3 regions of the Janibacter terrae genome follow, and region 2 is predicted to be linked to each of the others. Evidence: predicted binding sites of a transcription regulator. Region 2 holds the regulator's gene; each other region holds the start of a gene.

Region 1 (7,227 bases), 1.7 Mb from region 2:
CCGCCGACGACCGAGACGAGGTCGGGACCCATCGACAGGGCCGTCTCGAGCTGGGGTCCGACGACGTCGTCGAGCTTGCGGCCGCGGATCGCGAGGTTGGCGTAGCGGAACCCGCCGTCGGGCACCCGCGTCGACAGCTCGCCCGCGAGCCGGTCCGCCCAGCCGACGTACCTGCCCTCCTGCCGCGGGTCCGCGTCGGACATCCCCTCCGAGAAGGAGTCGCCGATCGCGACATAGGTGCGCCAGCGGTGGGGGGTGTCGTTCACGTGGGGAGGCCTCCGGGTCGGCAGACGAGCAGGTGGTACGGCACGGGCATGCGTGCGTCGGCAACGGTACGCCGCTCGACGCGCAGGCCTGCGGCCTCCAGCGCCGCCACGTCCTCGTCGAGCGGCCGCAGGGTGAAGCCCTCCCGGGTGAACGGCTGTGCGCGCATCCAGTCCGGGTCGGCGACCCCGAGCACGCCGCACCCGGTCGGCGCGAGGACGCGCCGCAGCTCGCGGGCGGCGGGCGCGAGGTCGGGCACGAAGTAGATGGTGTTGAGGCTGATCCACCCGTCGAGCTGCCCGTCCGAGAAGGGCAGCGCCTGCATCGACCCCTGGTGCACGGTCAGGGTGTCCGCCGCGATCTCGTCACGGTGGCGCCGGCGGGTCCGCCGCACCATCGAGCGGGAGGGGTCGACGCCGTGGACGTGGCCCCAGGGGTGCAGGTGGGCGAGGAGCAGGTCGATCCCGACCCCGCCGCCGAAGCCGATGTCGACGACCGTCTCGCTGCCGCTGAGGCCCAGCGCCGTGACCGCCTCGGTCGTCACCACCCGGTTGCCCCGGTTCAGCGCCCGTGCGGCGAGCGCGCCGAGGGGCCCGGAGGGGCCGCCCAGCTGGCGGCTCACGACCCGCCACCACGCCCTGCCCACGGGGGAACCCATGGCAGCAAGGCTAGGACCGGGCCTCCCGGCGTGTACAGGTCAGGCGGGCAGGCCCCAGTCGACCGGCTCGGCGCCCTGCCGCGCGAGCAGCTCGTTGGTCCGGCTGAAGGGCCGCGAGCCGAAGAAGCCGTTGCGCGCGGACAGCGGCGAGGGGTGCGAGCTCTCGATGCGCGGCACGTCGCCGAGCGCCGGCGCCAGGCTGCGCGCGTTGCGGCCCCAGAGGATCGCGACGAGCGGGCCGCCCCGGCGCGCGAGCACCTCGATGGCCCGGTCGGTGACCCGCTCCCAGCCCTTGCCCTGGTGGCTGTTGGCCGCGCCCGGGCGCACCGTGAGGCACCGGTTGAGCAGCATGACGCCCTGCTCGGCCCATGGCGTGAGGTCGCCGTTGCCGGGCACCGGCACCCCGAGGTCGTCGACGAGCTCGCGGTGGATGTTGACCAGGGACCGGGGGAGCGGCCGCACGTCAGGGGCCACGGCGAAGGACAGCCCGATCGCGTGCCCCGGTGTGGGGTAGGGGTCCTGGCCCACGACGAGGACCTTGACCTCGTCGACCGGGATGGTGAAGGCACGCAGCACGTGCTCGCCGGCGGGCAGGTACCCGTGGCCCGCAGCGACCTCCTCGCGCAGGAAGGCGCCCATGGCGGTGATGGAGTCGGCGACCGGCGCGAGCGCATCGGCCCACGACGGGTGGACGAGGTCGGTGAGTGGTTGCGCGGTCACGGGACCAACCTAGGACGGACGCGACGGAACCCCCCGGCACAGGGGGGTCCCGTCGCGTCAGGGGTGCGGAGCGAAGGTCAGCAGGTCGCACCTGACGGCGGCACGGGCGCGCCGGCCAGGTCGTGCAGCTCGATCTTCACGGCGTGCTCGACGAGCGGCGCGAGGAACTCGGGGTGGAGGTTGGTCGGCTCGATGCGCTCACGCGCCGTCGCGACCATCGCCTCGATGCGCTCGCAGGCCACCTGCGGGTACCGCACGCACAGGTCAGCGGCCATGTTGGCCATGACGTGGTCCATGTGAGGGCTGAACATCTGCGTCTCCTTGACGTCGAAGGTGAACACAAGGTTAACATCACATGGACGGCGCGGGGAAGTGTTTGCCTGCGCGACACCTCGGGGCCGGGGTCGTCAACTGTTCGCCGTCACGTCGCCGACTGTGCATCTCGGACGCACCCACGGCTCGGTGCAATGGGGGACCGGGCCGTCACCCAAGGAGGACCCCATGCCGACCACCCACGAGCGCGATCGCGAGTTCGAGCGGATCGTCGACGAGCTGCACGACCGCTACGCCGGCACCTTCACGAGGGACGAGGTCGCACAGGTCGTCGGCGACTCCCGCGCCCGCCTGGAGCGCACCGCGACGGTCGACACCTACCTGCCCGTCCTCGCGCAGCGCTTCGCCAGGGACCGCCTGCGCTCGATCGCGCGGTCCCGCGGCGGCGCGGAGCGGGGCACGACCCACCTGCTCTTCGTCTGCAACGGCAACGCGGGCCGCTCGCAGATGGCCGCGGCCTTCGCGGAGGCGATCGGCGAAGGGAGGTACGTCGCCTCGTCCGCCGGTCTCGACCCGCTGGACGCCGTGCTGCCCGACGTGCGGGCGGCGATGCGGGAGAAGGGGATCGAGCTGCCCGAGGCCTACCCCAAGCCGATCACCGACGACGTGTTCTCCGCGGCCGACGTCGTCGTCGGTCTCGGCGTCGCCGAGGACGACCTGCCGGTGGCCCGGCACAAGGTCCTGTGGGACATCCCGCCGGTCATCGACCGCAGCCCGGCGCAGGTCCGGGCCGCACGGGACGACATCGAGACGCGCGTGCGCGGCCTCGTCGCAGACCTCGACCTCGACGTGCACGGCGACGCGCGCCCCTAGAGTGCCTCAGTGCACGGATTCCCTGACGACAACACCTCGCTGGCCGAGCTGGCCCAGATCGTCCTCGACTACTCCAAGGAGCGGCTCGAGCTCGACCCGGTCCCGCTCGACGGTCCGCGCTCGCTCGCGCAGCTCGAGGCGACGGCCGGGCAGACGGTGACCGCCGAGGGGCTCGGTGGCCACGCCGCGATGGACCTCTTCGCCGAGGTCCTGGCGCCGGCCTGCCTGTCCGTCGATCACCCGCGCTACCTCTCCTTCATCCCGTGCGCCCCGACCGAGGCCGCCGCGATGTTCGACCTCGTCGTCGGCGCCAGCTCGATCTACGCCGGTTCCTGGCTCGAGGGCTCGGGCGCCGTGTACGCCGAGAACCAGGCGCTCCGCTGGATCTCCGACCTCATCGGCCTGCCGGCCGAGGCGGGCGGCGTCTTCGTCCCCGGCGGCACCATCGGCAACCTCTCCGCGCTCGTCGCGGCGCGCACCGAGGCCCGTCGCACGGCGGCCGAGGGGCAGCGGCCCTTCCGCGTCGCGACCACTCGCGGCGCGCACTCCTCGATCCAGTCCGCCTGCGACGTCATGGACGCCGAGCTGACGACCGTCGAGCCCGACGAGCGCGGCCGGCTCACGGGTGAGCGGCTCCGCGAGGTCCTCCTGGAGGGCGGCCCCGAGACCTACTTCGCCGTCGTCGCGACGGCGGGGACGACGAACTTCGGGATCATCGACGACCTCGCCTCGGTCGCCGAGGTGTGCCGCGAGCTCGGCATCTGGTTCCACGTCGACGGGGCGTACGGCGGGGCGGGCCTGGCCGCGCCCTCGGTCCGGCACCTCTACGCGGGGATCGAGCACTGCGACAGCTTCATCGTCGACCCCCACAAGTGGCTCTTCGCCCCCTTCGACTGCTGCGCGCTGATCTACCGCAACCCGGCCGCGGCCCGCAAAGCCCACACGCAACGAGCCGGCTACCTCGACGTGCTCACCGCGGCCACCGACTGGAACCCCACCGACTACTCCGTGGGTCTGACCCGACGGGCGCGCGGGCTGCCCTTCTGGTTCTCCCTCGCGACCCACGGCACCGAGGCGTACACGACCGCGGTCGAGGGCACCCTCGACGTCGCGTCCTTCGCCGAGGCCGAGATCCACCGGCGCGAGGAGCTCGAGCTCGTCGGTGAGCGCTTCCTCTCCGTCGTCGTCTTCCGTCGCATCGGCTGGACGGCCGCGGACTACGCGGCATGGTCCGACCGCATCCTCGAGGAGGAGTTCGCCTTCGTCGTGCCGACCAACCACGAGGGCGAGACTCTGGCGCGCTTCGCGATCGTCAACCCCCAGACGACCACGGCGGACATCGCCGCGATCCTCGACTCGATGGTCTGACGGGCCCCCGCGCGAGGCGACCGCGGACCGGTCGGGGATGTGACGGATGGGGCGAAGGGGGCGCACGGGACGCTGAGCGGGGTGCCTGTCCAGCCGACACGCCGAGGGAATGACAGGCATGTGATTCGGTCGGTACAGTGCGACGCGTGAACCTCGCCGACCAGACCGCCGCGCCGACCCCCTCGGTCCCGCTCACGGACCGCGACCGCGAGATCCTCGCCTTCGAGCGCCAGTGGTGGAAGTACGCCGGCTCCAAGGAGCAGGCGATCAAGGAGCTGTTCGACATGAGCTCCACGCGCTACTACCAGGTGCTCAACGGCCTCATCAACAACCCGGCCGCGCTCTCCGAGGACCCGATGCTCATCAAGCGGCTGCGCCGCCTGCGCGACCAGCGCCAGCGCACCCGCAGCGCCCGCCGCCTCGGCTTCGAGGTCTGAGCCGCTCCGCCGCCGTGGCTGGCAGAGTGGGCGGCATGAGCGCACTCGACTGGACCACCCCCGAGGGACTCGCCGCGATCAAGGCCCACCTGGCCGATCGCATCGACGGCTGGCGCGACCCGGTCGCATGGGCGGTCGGCATATCCCCGGCGAGCAGCGACCCGGACTTCGAGTTCCCGCACGTGAACCTCCCCGGCGGCTGGCACGGGCTCTCGGCGGTCGTGCTCGCCTCGGTCCTGCACCACGACGGCTCGACGGCGACCCTGCCCGTCTCGACCCTCCAGCTGCAGGCCGCGGTCGAGGGCCTCGAGCCCGCCGAGGCCACGCCGGGGGAGCACCCCAACCTCGGTGCCTGGCGTGCGCTGCTCGCCGCTGCGCACGACAACCCGGCGCGGGAGCTCGTCGCGGTCTTCGTCGCCGATCTCGACGACCCGGTCTCCTCCGACGAGGACGGCCGGATGCGGGCGGGCTTCGAGCACCACCACCCCCGTACCTGACGAAGGGGGCCCGCCCCCCTTCGTCCTCGTAAGACGGGCGGGGTGACGTTTGCACTCTCACAGGGAGAGTGCCAATAATGGCGTTAGCACTCTCCGCGTGAGAGTGACAATCCTTGACCGGTCAGGTGAGGGGTGCGAACGCACGGTGACGTGAGCCGCGTGGTCGCACCTCGTCCGTCGCGGGCGCCCCCGGTCATGACCCTTCGATTCGCGTGGAGGACCACCCGAATGGCAAAGCTCATTGCTTTTGACGAGGAGGCCCGTCGCGGCCTCGAGCGGGGCATGAACACCCTCGCTGACGCCGTCAAGGTCACCCTCGGCCCCAAGGGCCGCAATGTCGTCCTGGAGAAGAAGTGGGGCGCACCCACGATCACCAACGATGGCGTGTCCATCGCCAAGGAGATCGAGCTCGACGACCCCTACGAGAAGATCGGCGCCGAGCTGGTCAAGGAGGTCGCGAAGAAGACCGACGACGTCGCCGGTGACGGCACGACGACGGCCACCGTCCTCGCCCAGGCGCTCGTGCGCGAGGGCCTGCGCAATGTCGCGGCCGGCGCCAACCCGATGGCGCTCAAGCGCGGCATCGAGAAGGCCACCGCCGCCGTCAGCGAGGAGCTCCTCGCGATGGCCAAGGAGATCGAGACCAAGGAGCAGATCGCTGCCACGGCCTCCATCTCCGCTGCTGACCCGGAGATCGGCGCCAAGATCGCCGAGGCCATGGACAAGGTCGGCAAGGAAGGCGTCATCACCGTCGAGGAGAGCAACACCTTCGGTCTCGAGCTCGAGCTCACCGAGGGCATGCGCTTCGACAAGGGCTACATCTCCGGCTACTTCGTCACCGACACCGAGCGCATGGAGACGGTGCTCGAGGACCCCTACGTCCTCATCGCCAACTCCAAGATCGGCTCGATCAAGGACCTGCTGCCGCTCCTGGAGAAGGTCATGCAGGCCGGCAAGCCGCTGCTGATCATCGCCGAGGACGTCGAGGGCGAGGCGCTGTCGACGCTCGTCGTCAACAAGCTCAAGGGCACCTTCAAGTCCGTCGCCGTCAAGGCCCCGGGCTTCGGTGACCGCCGCAAGGCCATGCTCGCCGACATCGCCATCCTCACCGGTGGCCAGGTCATCTCCGAGGAGGTCGGCCTCTCCCTCGAGACCGCCGAGCTCGACCTGCTGGGTCGGGCCCGCAAGGTCGTCGTCACCAAGGACGAGACGACGATCGTCGAGGGTGCCGGTGACCAGGACCAGATCGGCGGCCGCGTGTCGCAGATCAAGGCCGAGATCGAGAACAGCGACTCGGACTACGACCGCGAGAAGCTGCAGGAGCGCCTCGCCAAGCTCGCCGGCGGCGTCGCCGTCATCCGTGCGGGTGCGGCCACCGAGGTCGAGCTCAAGGAGCGCAAGCACCGCATCGAGGACGCCGTGCGCAACGCCAAGGCCGCCGTCGAGGAGGGCATCGTCGCCGGTGGCGGCGTCGCGCTCCTGCAGGCGACCAAGGTGGCCTTCGAGAAGCTCTCGCTCGAGGGTGACGAGGCGACCGGCGCCAACATCGTGCGCGTCGCAGCCTCCGCCCCGCTCAAGCAGATCGCGACCAACGCCGGCCTCAACGGCGGCGTCGTGACCGAGAAGGTGGAGAACCTCCCCGCGGGCGAGGGCCTCAACGCGGCCACCGGCGAGTACGTCGACATGATCGCCCAGGGCATCATCGACCCCGCCAAGGTGACCCGCAGCGCGCTGCAGAACGCCGCCTCCATCGCGGCGCTCTTCCTCACCACCGAGGCCGTCGTGGCCGACAAGCCGGAGAAGGCCGCTGCGGCCATGCCCGGTGGCGACGACATGGGTGGCATGGGCGGCATGGGCTTCTGAGCCCACCGCTGCGCACGACGAAGGGCGGTCCCTCCTCACGGGGGGACCGCCCTTCGTCGTCGGCCCGGGCGGGAGGACGGGTGGGTAACCTCGGCCCATGACGTCACCGCAGGAGCTGGCGGACTCGCTGGGCCGCACCGGGTACCTCGCCGACGAGGACCTCGCGACCGTCGTCTTCCTCGCCCGGGAGATGCAGCGGCCGCTGCTGCTCGAGGGCGAGCCCGGCACCGGCAAGACCGCGCTGGCACAGGCGCTGGCGCAGATCGAGGGCGTG
Region 2 (7,227 bases):
CGACGACGTCGGTGACGCCGAGCTCCTCGACGAGGTGACGCACGTCCCCTTCGCTCAGGTCCTGGAGGTTGTCGCTGCGGATGAGCCGGCCCTCCCGGGTGCCGCGACCGTCGCGGGTGGGCAGGCCACCGAGGTCACGCATGTTGACGACGCCATCGAGCTCGATCCACCTGGTCATGGGAGCCACGCTAGCCACCGGGTGGGAGGATGGGCGGGTGCGTCCCCCCTTCGGCATCTACCTGCACGTGCCCTTCTGCACCGTCCGCTGCGGCTACTGCGACTTCAACACCTACACGGCGACCGAGCTCGGCCCCGTCGGAGGAGCGAAGGGGGCGAGCCTCGCCACCTTCGTCGACGCCGCGATCGGTGAGCTCGACCTCGCCGCCGCCGCGGTCCCCGACGCGCCGCCGGTCTCGACGGTCTTCGTCGGCGGAGGGACGCCGACGCTCCTTCCGCCGCAGGACCTCGTGCGCTTCCTCGACGCGGTCCGGAGGCGCTGGGGGCTGGCCGACGACGTCGAGGTGACGACCGAGGCCAACCCCGACAGCGTCACCGAGGAGTCCCTGCGGGTCCTGGCCGACGGCGGGTTCACGCGGGTGAGCATCGGCATGCAGTCGGCGGTGCCCGAGGTCCTCGCGACCCTCGACCGCACCCACGACCCGGCCAACGTCTCGCGCGCCCTCGCCGCGGCCCGCGCCGCCGGGCTCTCCGTGAGCCTCGACCTCATCTACGGCACGCCGGGGGAGAGCCTGGAGCAGTGGCGCACCTCGCTGGAGACCGCGATCGCGCTGGGGCCGGACCACCTCTCGGCCTACGCGCTGACCGTCGAGGAGGGCACCCGGATGGCGGTGCGCGTCCGGCGTGGCGAGCTGCCGATGCCGACCGGTGACGACGAGGCCGACAAGTACGAGCTGGCCGACGAGCTCCTCGCGGCCGCCGGGTACGAGTGGTACGAGATCAGCAACTGGGCACGCACCGACGCCGACCGGTGCCGGCACAACGAGGCCTACTGGCGCAGCCACGACTGGTGGGGCGTCGGGCCGGGTGCCCACAGCCACGTCGACGGCGTGCGCTGGTGGAACCGCAAGCACCCCGCCACCTGGGCGGCGCACCTCGCCGGCGGCGACCCCGCGGCCGAGCGCGAGGAGCTGACCGCGGAGCAGCGGGCCGACGAGCAGATCCTGCTCGGGGTTCGCCTGCGCGAGGGACTGCCGACGGCAGTCCTCACGGCCGACGGACGGAGGGCGGTCGCCGGCCTCGTCGCCGACGGCCTCGTCGAGGGGCCGGCCGCCCTGCGCGGGCAGGTCGTGCTGACCCGGCGCGGACGGCTGCTCGCCGACACCGTCGTGCACCACCTCGTGGCCGGTGCCCCCGACCCCGTGCGGGTGACCAGTGCCTGACGTCCCGGAGATCCCCGACCTCATCGGCTTCTTCGACCTGCTCGGCGTCCTCGCCAACGGCCTGCTCGGGGGAGCGGTGGCCCGGCGCTACCAGCTCGACCCCGTCGGCTTCACCGTGATGGCCATCATCTCCGCGCTCGGCGGCGGGGCGATCCGCGACGTGCTGCTCGACGTGCAGCCGGTGGCCCTGACCGACCTGCGCTACCTCACCGTCGCCCTCGTGGCCGCGGCCATCGCCTACCTCGTCCCGCTCGAGGGACGGCGCTGGCGCCAGATCTTCCCGTGGGTCGACGCCGTCGCGCTCGGCACGTGGGCGGTCGTCGGCACGCAGAAGGCGCTGCTCCACGACATCCACTGGCTCCCGGCGGTCCTGCTCGGTGTCCTCACCGCGTGCGGCGGCGGTGTCGTGCGCGACATGATGCTCGGCAACGTGCCGGTGATCCTGCAGCGCTCCGAGCTCTACGCGACGGCGGCCTTCGCCGGGGGGTCGGCGCTCGTCCTGCTCCACCTCCTGACGTCCGGGCCGGTCGCCTCGCTCGGCGCACTGGTGGTCGGTGGCGGGGTCTGCATGCTCGCCCGCAAGCGCGGCTGGATGTTGCCGACCGAGCCGCCGTGGAAGCCGCCCCGCGTCCACCGACGGTGACCGGTCTGCGGACCGCGCTGTGACCGACCGGTACGCGTGGCGCACGATGGACCCATGACCACCACGCGTACCGCCATCGTCACCGGAGCCGCCCGCGGGATCGGCCGGGCCATCGCCCTGCGACTCGCCACCGACGGCCACCACGTCGCCGTCCTCGACCTCGACGAGTCCGCCTGCCAGGTGGTCGTCGACGAGATCACCGAAGGGGGCGGCACCGCCCTCGCCGTGGGCGTGGACGTCTCCGACCCCGACCAGGTCGAGGCGGGCGTCGCCCGCGTCGCCGAGGAGCTCGGCGCCCCGACCCTCCTGGTCAACAACGCCGGCATCATCCGCGACAACATGCTCTTCAAGATGACCGTCGACGACTGGGACTCCGTCATGGCGGTCCACCTGCGCGGCGCCTTCCTCATGACCAAGGCCACCCAGGCCCACATGACGGCCGAGAAGTACGGGCGCATCGTCAACCTCTCCTCCACCTCCGCCCTCGGCAACCGCGGTCAGACGAACTACTCGGCCGCCAAGGCCGGCATGCAGGGGTTCACCAAGACCCTGGCCATCGAGCTGGGCAAGTTCGGCGTGACCGCCAACGCCATCGCCCCGGGCTTCATCCAGACCGACATGACGGCCGCGACCGCCGAGCGCATCGGCGTGCCCTTCGAGGACTTCCTCGCGCACGCCGCGAAGGAGACCCCGGTCGGCCGCGTCGGTCAGCCCGAGGACATCGCCGCGACCGCGTCCTTCCTCCTGTCCGAGGAGGCCGGGTTCGTCTCGGGCCAGGTCATCTACGTGGCCGGTGGCCCGAGGGACTGACCCCGGCCTGCATTGCCCTAGGGCAATGCAGAGTGAACCCGCATTGCCCTAGGGGAATGCGGGTTCAGGTCATTCGAGGGCGGTGACGAAGTCGATGAGCTCCTCGACCCGCCCGAGCAGGGAGGGCTCGAGGTCGGCGTAGGAGCGCACGGTGCCGAGGATCTGCTTCCACGCCCGGGCGATGTCCGCCTGCGTCTCGTGCGGCCAGCCGAGATGGGCGCAGATCCCGCGCTTCCACTCCGTCGACCGCGGGATCGTCGGCCAGGCCTCCATGCCGAGGCGTTGCGGCCGGACCGACTGCCACACGTCGACGAAGGGGTGCCCGACCACGAGCACGTGGTCGGGTGCCACCCGGTTGGCCTCGGCGACGATCCGCGACTCCTTGCTGCCGGGCACGAGGTGGTCGACGAGCACGCCCATCCGCCGGCCCCGGCCGGGCCCGAAGTCCCGGATCGCCGCCGCGAGGTCGTCGACGCCGTCGAGCGGCTCGACGACGACGCCCTCGACCCGCAGGTCGTGCCCCCACACCTTCTCGACGAGCTCGGCGTCGTGCCGCCCCTCGACGAAGATGCGCGAGGCCCGCGCGACCTTCGCACTCTTGTCGTGCACCGCCACCGACCCGCTCGCGGTGCGCGAGGCGGCCTGGTGGGCGGCGGCGAGGGCCGCGCGCTGCGCCCCCTTCGGCGCCGTCAGGGTGACGGGCGCACCGTCGACGTGGAACCCGGGGCCGAGCGGGAAGGCCTTGACCCGGCCGCGGCGGTCCTCGAGGTGCACGACGTGGACGCCACCGGCCTTCTCGACCGCGACGACGGCGCCGACCCAGCCGGTCTCGACGTCCTCGACGACCGTGCCGCGGGTCGCCTCCAGGGCGCGGGAGGTCGGGCGCGACAGCCTCCCCTTGGACTTCCAGTCGCCGGAGAGGACATCCTTGCCGTATCGATCGTTCACGGGCATCGACGTTAGGACGAAGGGGGGACACCCGGGCGACGGCACGCCGGACTTCGGGGAATGCGGCGCGCGGTCGTAGACTTGGCACTCAGTCGGACCGAGTGCCAGCGAAGGAGGCAGCATGAGTCAGGAACGCCGGATGGCCGTGCTCAGCGCCATCGTCGAGGACTACGTGCAGACCTCGGAGCCCGTCGGCTCCAAGGCGTTGCTCGACCGGCACCAGCTCAACGTCTCCGCGGCGACCGTCCGCAACGACATGGCGGTGCTCGAGGACGAGGGCCTCATCGTCGCGCCGCACACCTCGGCCGGTCGGATCCCGACCGATGCCGGGTACCGGCTCTTCGTCGACCGGCTGGCCGCCATCCGACCGATGTCGAAGGGGGAGCGCGCCGCGATCACCGACTACCTCGAGGGCGCCGACGACCTCGACGTCGTCCTCGACCGCACGGTGCGGCTGCTCTCGACGCTCACCCGCCAGGTCGCCGTCGTGCAGTACCCCTCGCTCACCCGCAGCACCGTCAAGCACATCGAGCTGGTGCCGATGGCGCAGACCCGGCTCATGGTCGTCGTCATCATGGGTACCGGTCGGGTCGAGCAGCGCATCGTGCCGATCGGCGTCGACTACCTGACGACGGCGGGGGCCGACGCCCTGGCGAGCGCCCGGGCCCGGATCAACGCCGCGACCCGGGAGCGTCGTCTCGCCGACGCCCTCACCTCGCTGGCGACCCTCCACGAGGAGGACAGCCAGACCGAGGACGCCCTGACGGCGGGGGTGCTCGCGGCGCTCGAGGAGGCGCTCGCCGAGGAGCGCGCGACCAAGGTGACGCTGGCCGGCACGGCCAACCTCGCCCGCAGCTCGAGCGACTTCCCGATGACGCTCGAGCCGGTGCTCGACGCGCTCGAGCAGCACGTCGTGCTGCTGCGGCTGCTCAGTGCCGAGGCGGGCCACGACGCCACGGGCGTCTCGGTGCGCATCGGCTCCGAGAACCCCGTCACCGGGCTGCAGAGCACCTCGCTCATCACCTCGGGCTACGGCTCGGGCGACGAGCAGGTCGGCGCCGTCGGCGTGCTCGGCCCGACCCGGATGGACTACCCGGCGACGATGGCGCAGGTGCGTGCCGTCGCCACCTACCTCTCGCGGATCATGGACGCCTGACCGGCGTCCACCCGCACCGACCACCACCACGACCCACGAGGACGTCACGCGTGAACGACTACTACGAGGACCTCGGCGTCAGCCGGCAGGCCACGCCCGAGGAGATCAAGCGGGCCTACCGCAAGCTCGCCCGCACCCTCCACCCGGACGTCAACCCGGGCCCGGAGGCGGAGGAGAGGTTCAAGGCCGTCTCCCAGGCCTACGACGTGCTCTCCGACGAGACCAAGCGGCGCCAGTACGACATGGGCGCCGACCCGTACGGCGGTGCGCACGAGGGCTTCGGTGCCGGCTTCAGCTTCAGCGACATCATGGAGCAGTTCTTCGGCCAGGCGGGCGGCGGCGGCGGCCGCGGCCCCCGCTCGCGCTCCTCGCGCGGCCAGGACGGCCTCGTCGGGCTGGAGATCGACCTCGCGACCGCCGTCTTCGGCGGCCAGGAGGACCTGACGATCGACACCGCGGCGGTCTGCGGCTCGTGCTCCGGCGACGGTGCCCAGCCCGGCACCGGCCGACGCACCTGCGACACCTGTGGTGGCCGCGGTGAGGTCCAGCAGGTGCAGCGTTCCTTCCTCGGGCAGGTCATGACGACCCGTCCGTGCCCGACCTGCCAGGGCTACGGCGAGGTCATCCCCAACCCCTGCCACGAGTGCTCCGGCCAGGGCCGGGTCCGCAGCCGCCGCACGATGAAGGTGCGCATCCCCGCCGGCGTCGACTCCGGCACCCGCATCCACCTCGCGGGCGAAGGGGAGGTCGGTCCCGGTGGCGGTCCGGCCGGCGACCTCTACGTGGAGCTGCGCGTGCGTGACCACGCGACCTTCACCCGCCGCGGTGACGACCTGCACGCCTCGGTCTCGGTGCCGATGACCGCGGCGGCACTCGGCGTGACGATGAGCTTCGCGACCCTCGACGGGGAGCAGGAGATCGCCGTCAAGCGCGGCACCCAGCCGGGCGACACGATCGTCCTGCCCGGTCTGGGCGTGACCCACCTGCGGGTCGAGGGCCGCGGCGACCTCGTCATCCACATGGACGTGCGCACGCCCACCAGGCTCGACGCGGAGCAGGAGCAGCTGCTGCGCCAGCTCGCGCAGGTCCGCGACGAGGAGCAGCCCGACGGCGAGCTCGACGACGTCGACTCCGGCTTCGTCGGGCGCCTGCGCCACGCCTTCAAGGGACGCTGACCGCGTGACCGCACCGCTCTTCCTCGTCGACCCCGGGGCCCTCGACGGCCTCGGGGTCGACGGCGTCGTCGACCTCACCGGTCCCGAGGCGCACCACGCGGCGACGGTCGTGCGCCTCGCCGTGGGGGAGGAGGTGCTCGTCGCCGACCGGGGCGGCGCCCGGGTGCTCACGACGGCCGAGGCCGTGGCCGGCGACCTCGTGCGCCTGCGGGTCACGGCCCGCGCCGACGAGCCGGAGCCGTCCGTGCGCCTGACGCTCGTGCAGGCGCTGTCCAAGGACGGCCGGGACGAGGACGCGGTCGAGGCCGCGACCGAGCTCGGCGTCGACGCCGTCGTGCCCTGGCAGGCGGACCGCTCGATCGTCCGGTGGAAGGGCCCGAAGGTCGACAAGGGCCGCCGCAAGTGGGCCAACGTCGTCGAGCGCGCGGCCAAGCAGTCCCGGCGCGGCCGGTGGCCGCGCCTCGGCGACCTCGTGACCACCGCGGGGCTCGCCGACCTCTGCGGGGCGGGGGTGACCCCCTTCGTCCTGCACGAGGACGCGAGCACCCCGCTCGCCACCGTCGAGCTGCCCGAGGCCGGCGAGGTCCTCCTCGTCGTCGGTCCCGAGGGTGGCATCTCCCCGCAGGAGGTCGAGCGCCTGGTCGCTGCCGGCGCGACCCCGGTGCGTCTCGGCGCGCAGGTCCTGCGGGCCTCCACGGCCGGACCCGCCGCGATCGCCGTGGTGAGCTCTCGCGGCCGCTGGCACTGAGCGAAGGGGGAGTCCTCCCCCTCGCGCGGCCGCTGCGGCGCCCCTAGTGTTCAGCAGGACCGAGGCCGAGGAGCAGGGGAGCAGACATGAGCGTCACCGAGGGCATGGATGCGGCTCGCATCCACCTGATCGCGGGTCGGCTGCAGCGCAGCAGCGAGCAGCTGGGGGAGCTCGGGACGCGGGGGCGCGGGCAGCTCTCGGTGCTCCACGGCGCGTGGGCGGGTCCCGACCTGGAGGACTTCGGACGCGAGTGGGGCGCTGCCGAGAGGTCGCTCCAGGCCGCCGGCCAGACCCTGTCGATGCTGAGCACGCGGTTGCGCGCCGAGGCGGGGGAGCAGGACGACACG
Region 3 (7,227 bases), 530 kb from region 2:
GTCGCCGAGACCCTCGCCGCGGCCGGCGCCACGACCGCCGACATCACCCACGTGGCGGTGGGGACCGGTCCGGGACCCTTCACCGGGCTGCGGGTCGGACTGGTCACCGCCGTGACCTTCGCCCACGTCCGGGGGATCAGCGTCCACGGGGTCTGCTCCCTCGACGCCTTGGCTGCGGCTGCCGCCGTCGAGGGTCATGAGGGCCTGCTGCTCGTCGCGACCGACGCGCGGCGCAAGGAGGTCTACTGGGCCCGGTACCGGTGTGCCGCAGGGACGGCCACCGCGATCGACGACCCCAGCGTGACCCGCCCGGCCGACCTGCCCGAGGAGGTCCGCGCCCTGCCCACCGTCGGTCGTGGACCGCTGCTCTACCCCGAGCTGCTGCCCCACGCCAGCGACCTGCTCGACGTCGACGCGGGCGTCCTCGCGACCCTCGCGGTCACGAGGCTCGCCGCCGGGGACGACATGCCCGTCGAGCCCCTCTACCTGCGCCGCCCGGACGCCGTCGCGTCGGCGCCCCCGAAGCCCTCCCTGGCCGCCGCCCCGCCCCGCCAGCAGCAGCGCCCGCTGCGGCAGGTGGGCCGTGGGTCGTCGGGTGAGCCGCGGCGCGGGGAGGCGGACCAGTGACCACGGTGACGCAGACCCCCTTCGTCCTGCGGGAGGTGCGCTGGCAGGACCTCGCCGAGCTCGCCGGGCACGAGGTCGACCTCTTCGGGACCGAGGCCTGGTCCGAGGCCTCGTGGTGGGGCGAGCTCGCCGGGCGGCCACGGCGCGAGTACCTGCTCGCCGAGGACGACGAGGGCATCGCCGGGTACGCCGGGCTCGACCACGGCGGTGAGGTCAGCGACCTCATGACGATCGCGACGCTGCCGCGCGCCCGGGGCACGGGCCTCGGCCGACGACTGCTCGAGGAGCTCGTCGAGCGCTCCCGCGCCGCGGGCGCCGAGCGCCTCCTCCTCGAGGTGCGCGCCGACAACGCGGCCGCCCGCGGCTTGTACGCCGCACGCGGGTTCGAGCTGCTGCAGACCCGTCGTGGCTACTACGCGGGTGGGGTCGACGCGCTCGTCCTCGCCCTCGACCTCGGGAGGCAGTCATGAGCAGCCAGCCACTCGTCCTCGGCATCGAGACGTCGTGCGACGAGACCGGCGTCGGCATCGTCCGCGGCGAGGAGCTGCTCGTCGACGCCGTGGCCTCGAGCGTCGACGAGCATGCGCGCTTCGGCGGGGTCGTGCCCGAGGTCGCCTCCCGCGCGCACCTGGAGGCGATGGTCCCGACGATCGAGCGGGCCTGCCGCGAGGCCGGCGTCGCGCTCGGCGACCTTGACGGCATCTCCGTCACCGCCGGCCCCGGCCTGGCCGGCGCCCTCATGGTCGGGGTGGCCTCGGCCAAGGCGTTGGCGCTCGCGCTCAGCGTCCCGCTCTACGGCGTCAACCACCTCGCGAGCCACGTCGCGGTCGACATCGTCGAGCACGGGCCGCTGCCCGAGCCGACGTTGGCGATGCTCGTGAGCGGCGGCCACTCCTCGCTGCTGCTCGTCCCCGATGTCACCCACGACATCCGCAGCCTCGGCGCGACGATCGACGACGCGGCGGGGGAGGCCTTCGACAAGGTCGCGCGCGTGCTCGGCCTGCCCTTCCCCGGAGGGCCGCACATCGACCGCGCCGCGGGTGATGGGCAGATCACCATCGACTTCCCGCGCGGGCTGTCGACGCGCAAGGACATGGAGCGCCACCGGTTCGACTTCTCCTTCTCGGGGCTCAAGACCGCCGTCTCGCGCTGGGTCGAGACCGAGCGGGCCGCCGGCCGCGAGGTCCCGGTCGCCGATGTCGCCGCCTCCTTCCAGGAGGCTGTCGTCGACGTGCTGACCCGCAAGGCGGTCCTCGCCTGCCGCGAGCACGACGTCGCAGCGCTGCAGATCGGTGGCGGCGTGGCCGCCAACTCGCGCCTGCGGGCGATGGCACAGCAGCGCTGCGACGACGCCGGGATCGCGTTGCGTGTCCCGCGGCCGGGGCTGTGCACCGACAACGGCGCGATGGTCGCGAGCCTCGGTGCCCAGATGATGCTCAAGGGGCGTCCCGCAAGCGACCTGTCGCTGCCCGCCGACAGCTCGTTACCGGTGACCGACGTGAGCACCGGCCTGCCGGTGCACGTCGACCACGACCACGCGCACTGACCGGAGGAGCGGTGCGGGGGTGCGCGCCGGTCAGCCGCAGCGCAGCAGACCCATGTCCTCCTTGAGCGTCAGCACGCGGGTGACCGAGGCGGTGACCTGCCGCGCGAAGGCCGGGTCCCCCTTCGCCGTGCCCTCGATCGCCGAGACCATCGTCGGGACCTGGCCCGGGTCGGCGGTGAGGACGATGTCCCCGCCGGCGGCGATGAACTTCGTGGCGCGCGCGCCGACCGGGGTCGCGGCGACCGCCTCGGCCGCGCCGACGTCGTCGGTGATGACGACCCCGTCGAAGCCCAGGTCCTCGCGGAGCATGCCGTCGACGATCTTCTTCGAGAACAGCGCGGGCGTCTCGCCGTCGATCCTGGAGTAGTGCGCGGAGCCGACCATGACGATCCTGGTCCCGCCCTCGATGTTGTCGGCGAAGGGGGCGAGGTAGGGGTCCGTCGTCGTCGCCGTGGAGTCGGTGATGCCGGTCGCGGAGAGGTCGGTGTTGCCGGTGATGCGACCGATGCCCGGGAAGTGCTTGACGGTCGGCTCCACGCCCGCGTCCTGCATGCCGCGCGCGAAGTCCTCCGCCCCGGCGCTCGACGCGGCCGGGGTCGAGCCGTACTGGCGGCCCCACCTGCCGATCGGCTGGTTGGCGCGACCGATCTCGGCGGGGACGGTGTCGGCGACGGGGGCGAGGTTGACGTTGACCCCGGCCGCAGCGAGCTCCGCGCCCCAGGCCTTGGCGGAAGCCCGCAGGTCGGGGTCCCGGGCCTGCTCGAGGGCGGAGGGCATCTCGGTGAAGCCTGCGCCCGTGAGCTGCTGGACCTCGCCGCCCTCCTGGTCTGCGGCGACGAGCATGCCGACCTTGGTGCCGTCGACGGTCGGGGAGACGTCCTGCAGGTGCGCGCTCGCCGCCGCGACGGTGCCAGAGTCCTGCCACCCGCCCAGGTAGAGCATCGAGCCGAGACCCTGCTGCCCGATCGGACCGTCGAGACCGGTCGCCGGTCCCGGCTGCATCGCGGCCATGAGCAGCTGGCCGGCCTGCTGGGTCGGGGTCATCGCGTCCCGGACGGAGGCCACGCAGGAGCTCGCGGCCGGGCCGGACGCGCTCGTCGTGGTCGAGGTCGAGGACGACGTCTTCTTCGAGGACGGGGACGAAGGGGAGGCCGTCGCCGAGGTCGACCGGCTCGTCGAGGAGGTGCCCGAGGAGGTGCTCGAGGAGGTGCTCGAGGTCGGGCTGGACGCCTCGTCACCCGAGTCGGAGCCGCATCCCACGAGGGTGAGCGCGGCGACGGCGGCGGTGGCGCGGGTCAGGTGGGTGGCTCGACGCGGCATGCTCTGCAGGCTACCCGGGGCGGGCGAAGGGGACGTGATCCCGGGACTCAGGCCCCGGCCGGCCGCACGACGAGGACCGCCTGGGTGCCGCCGACGCGGGTGAGGACGATGGTCGCGCTGTCACCGCTGCCGGCGCCGCGGCCGATCTTCAGCTGCTTGCGCAGCTGGTCCTCGTCGAGGCGGATGCCGCGCTTCTTGACGGTCAGGCCGGTGACGCCGCGCTCACGCAGCCACGCTCGCAGCCCCTTGACGGAGAAGGGCATCGCCTCGAGCACCTCGTAGCGGCGCGCGTGCCCGAGGTCGAGCGCGCGGTCGCTGCTCACGTACCCGAGGCCGGCCTCGAGCTCGCGGCCCGAGACGGCGCCGGTCACGGTGCCGATGAGCCCCGCGCGGGTCACGGCCCGGTCGGCCTCGTAGAGCCAGGGCCCGAGGTCGGCGAGCGAACCGGCGACGTCGGGGTCGTCCTCGCAGGTGCGCTGGTCGACCTCGACGGGCGGGGCGTCCTTGCGCAGGATCCGCGCGCTGCGACCGGCCTCCTTGACGAGAGGCCCCCACCACACGGCGCACTCCAGGACCGTCCCCTGCCACGAGGTCCACTGCGCCTCGGTGCCGAGCGGCGGGATGTCGTGGGGGAGCGAGGGGCTGAGCTTGGCGCCCGTCGCCGGCACGTCACGGGCGACGGACAGCACGAACTCCCACGACGGCGAGATCTCGTCGAGGCGGAAGACCCGGCGCGTGCGGCCGGTGCGGTCTGTGTGCCCGGGGGTGCGGCGGGCGGGGTCGAGCCAGACGCCCACGCGGGAGTGGAGCGGGTCGATCGGTGCCTCGAAGTCCTCGGCGACGCCCGGCCGGGCGCGGCTGTCCGGCCACGGGCGGAGGTTGACGTCGGCGATCGCCGCGGTGAGAGGGCCGGCGTCCACGCCGTGGACCGTGACCCCGAGGGCACTCATCGCCATCGCGTCCGAGCCGATGCCGCAGCCGAGGTCGTGGACCGTCGCGAGGCTGGCCGCCGCGAAGCGCCCCGCGTGGGTCGCGGCGACCTCGAGACGGCTGGCCTGCTCGAGCCCGTCGGGGGTGAAGAGCATCCCCTCGGCGAACTCGCCGAACTTGTCCTTCGCCTTGTCCTGCAGGCGCTTCTGGGTCAGCAGCCCGGCGGCGTGCTCGGGTGCCAGGCCCTCGGACCGCAACCGGGCCGCGGTGGTCACGGCGTCGGCCTCGCGGTAGGCAGGGAGCTCGTGCAGCCGGGCATGGCCCTCCGGGGAGGCGAGCCACCTCACGGTCTGGATGTCCACAGGCGGCATTGTCCACGGTCGCGACGTCCCGCGCCGCACATTGGCACTCAGGTTGACCGAGTGCCAGCCGGGTGCCTAGATTTGCCCTTGGCACTCACCTTCGGCGAGTGCCAGATGCCACGGCTGGTCGACCCCCGCGACGGCGCCCGGCCCGGCACGCCAGAACTCATACTCACGACCCTCACTTCACTAAGGAGTCACCGTGTCGGTTTCCATCAAGCCGCTCGAGGACCGCATCGTCGTCCAGGCCGTCGAGGCCGAGCAGACCACCGCTTCCGGCCTCGTCATCCCGGACACCGCCAAGGAGAAGCCGCAGGAGGGCGAGGTCGTTGCGATCGGCCCCGGCCGCTTCAACGAGGACGGCGACGAGCGCATCCCCATGGACATCGCCGTCGGCGACCGCGTCATCTACTCCAAGTACGGCGGCACCGAGATCAAGCACGGCGGCCAGGAGTACCTGATCCTCTCCGCCCGCGACGTCCTCGCGATCGTCTCCTGACGACCTCTCTCCGCTTGCAGCGCACGCCCCGGGTGCGGGCCCTCCCGGGTCCCTCCGGGGCCGTCGCTTCTTCCCCCTTCGTAGAACCAAAGGACAGACATGGCCAAGGAACTGGAGTTCAACGACTCCGCCCGTGACGCCCTCCAACGCGGCGTCGACCAGCTCGCCAACGCCGTCAAGGTGACGCTCGGCCCCAAGGGCCGCAATGTCGTCATCGACAAGCAGTGGGGCGCGCCGACCATCACCAACGACGGCGTGACGATCGCCCGGGAGATCGAGCTCGAGGACCCGTACGAGAACCTCGGCGCCCAGCTCGCCAAGGAGGTCGCGACCAAGACCAACGACGTCGCCGGTGACGGCACCACGACCGCGACCGTCCTCGCCCAGGCCATGGTCCGCGAGGGCCTGCGCAATGTCGCCGCGGGTGCCGCACCGTCCGGCCTCAAGCGCGGCATCGACCAGGCCGTCGAGGCCGTCGCCGCCCGCCTGCTCGAGAACGCCCGTGAGGTCGAGGGCAAGGACGAGATCGCCCAGGTCGCCTCCCTGTCCGCCCAGGACCAGGGCATCGGCGAGATCATCGCCGAGGCCTTCGACAAGGTCGGCAAGGACGGCGTCATCACCGTCGAGGAGTCCTCGACCGCCGAGACCTCGCTCGACTTCACCGAGGGCATGCAGTTCGACAAGGGCTACATCAGCCCGTACTTCGTCTCGGACCCCGAGCGCATGGAGGCCGTCCTCGAGGACGCCTACGTCCTGATCAACCAGGGCAAGATCTCCACGATCGCCGACGTGCTGCCCGTGCTGGAGAAGGTCGTCCAGTCCGGCAAGCCGCTGCTCATCATCGCCGAGGACATCGACGGCGAGGCCCTGAGCACGCTCGTCGTCAACAAGATCCGCGGCACCTTCAACGTCGTGGCCGTCAAGGCCCCCGGCTTCGGCGACCGTCGCAAGGCGATGCTGCAGGACATGGCGATCCTCACCGGTGGTCAGGTCATCGCCGAGGAGGTCGGCCTCAAGCTCGACCAGGCCGGTCTCGAGGACCTCGGCCAGGCCCGTCGCGTCGTCGTCACCAAGGACAACACGACGATCATCGACGGCCAGGGCAACGGTGAGGACGTCACCGGCCGGGTCAACCAGATCAAGGCCGAGATCGAGCGCACCGACTCCGACTGGGACCGCGAGAAGCTCCAGGAGCGCCTCGCCAAGCTCGCCGGTGGCGTCTGCGTCATCCAGGTCGGTGCCCACACCGAGGTCGAGCTCAAGGAGAAGAAGCACCGCATCGAGGACGCGATCTCCGCGACCCGCGCGGCCATCGAGGAGGGCATCGTCGCCGGCGGTGGCTCCTCGCTCGCCCACGCGGTCGCCGTCCTGGACGGCATCGAGCTCGAGGGCGACGAGAAGGTCGGCGCCAACATAGTGCGCAAGGCCGCTGTGGAGCCCCTGCGGTGGATCGCTGAGAACGCCGGCCTCGAGGGCTACGTCGCCGTCGCCAAGGTGCAGGAGCTGGCCCCCGGCCAGGGCCTGAACGCGGCGACCGGCGAGTACGGCGACCTCATCGGCCAGGGCGTCATCGACCCGGTCAAGGTCACCCGCTCGGCGCTCATCAACGCCGCGTCGATCGCGTCGATGGTCCTCACCACCGACACGCTCGTCGTGGAGAAGAAGGAGGAGGAGCCCGAGACCCACGGTCACGGCCACTCCCACTGATCTCCTGATCCGACGAAGGGGGCCACGCACCATCCGGTGCGTGGCCCCCTTCGTCGTGCCCGGCGCTGCACTGCCCCGGGCGGGTGCAGCCTCAGGCCGTCACGATGACCCGGACCTCGATGGTCTCCGGAAGCTCGCGCAGGCGCTGCTCGGTGTCGGCGGGCAGGCTGCTCGCGAGGTCGGTGACGGCGTAGCCGTACTCGCCCTTGGTGCTCAGCTGCTGGCTGTCGATGTTG

The links. Region 2 encodes HrcA, which represses chaperone genes, less so after heat shock. Its sites were predicted from a motif close to TTNGCACTCGNNNNNNNCGAGTGCNAA; they were not measured.
Region 1: groL (chaperonin GroEL) is a predicted target of HrcA. The motif match lies at 5,139-5,165, and genes of this name have one in related genera.
Region 3: groES (co-chaperone GroES) is a predicted target of HrcA. The motif match lies at 4,826-4,852, and genes of this name have one in related genera.

Annotation. Positions count from the first base shown of each region.
Region 1 covers NZ_CP144167.1:855,860-863,086, forward strand. The annotation lists gene V3C34_RS04315 (SGNH/GDSL hydrolase family protein) at 1-266, opposite strand, end outside; gene V3C34_RS04320 (class I SAM-dependent methyltransferase) at 263-922, opposite strand; gene V3C34_RS04325 (uracil-DNA glycosylase) at 962-1,642, opposite strand; gene V3C34_RS04330 (three-helix bundle dimerization domain-containing protein) at 1,720-1,953, opposite strand; gene V3C34_RS04335 (low molecular weight phosphatase family protein) at 2,144-2,788, shown strand; gene V3C34_RS04340 (pyridoxal phosphate-dependent decarboxylase family protein) at 2,798-4,156, shown strand; gene V3C34_RS04345 (DUF3263 domain-containing protein) at 4,303-4,593, shown strand; gene V3C34_RS04350 (hypothetical protein) at 4,629-5,090, shown strand; gene groL (chaperonin GroEL) at 5,319-6,953, shown strand; gene V3C34_RS04360 (MoxR family ATPase) at 7,051-7,227, shown strand, end outside.
Region 2 covers NZ_CP144167.1:2,621,745-2,628,971, reverse strand. The annotation lists gene V3C34_RS12990 (tyrosine-protein phosphatase) at 1-178, opposite strand, end outside; gene hemW (radical SAM family heme chaperone HemW) at 177-1,400, shown strand; gene V3C34_RS12980 (trimeric intracellular cation channel family protein) at 1,393-2,043, shown strand; gene fabG (3-oxoacyl-ACP reductase FabG) at 2,098-2,853, shown strand; gene V3C34_RS12970 (DUF3097 domain-containing protein) at 2,923-3,801, opposite strand; gene hrcA (heat-inducible transcriptional repressor HrcA) at 3,923-4,957, shown strand; gene dnaJ (molecular chaperone DnaJ) at 5,008-6,132, shown strand; gene V3C34_RS12955 (16S rRNA (uracil(1498)-N(3))-methyltransferase) at 6,137-6,880, shown strand; gene V3C34_RS12950 (hypothetical protein) at 6,967-7,227, shown strand, end outside.
Region 3 covers NZ_CP144167.1:3,153,225-3,160,451, reverse strand. The annotation lists gene tsaB (tRNA (adenosine(37)-N6)-threonylcarbamoyltransferase complex dimerization subunit type 1 TsaB) at 1-627, shown strand, start outside; gene V3C34_RS15730 (GNAT family N-acetyltransferase) at 624-1,097, shown strand; gene tsaD (tRNA (adenosine(37)-N6)-threonylcarbamoyltransferase complex transferase subunit TsaD) at 1,094-2,173, shown strand; gene V3C34_RS15720 (glycoside hydrolase family 3 N-terminal domain-containing protein) at 2,204-3,493, opposite strand; gene V3C34_RS15715 (class I SAM-dependent methyltransferase) at 3,541-4,785, opposite strand; gene groES (co-chaperone GroES) at 4,988-5,284, shown strand; gene groL (chaperonin GroEL) at 5,384-6,991, shown strand; gene serA (phosphoglycerate dehydrogenase) at 7,083-7,227, opposite strand, start outside.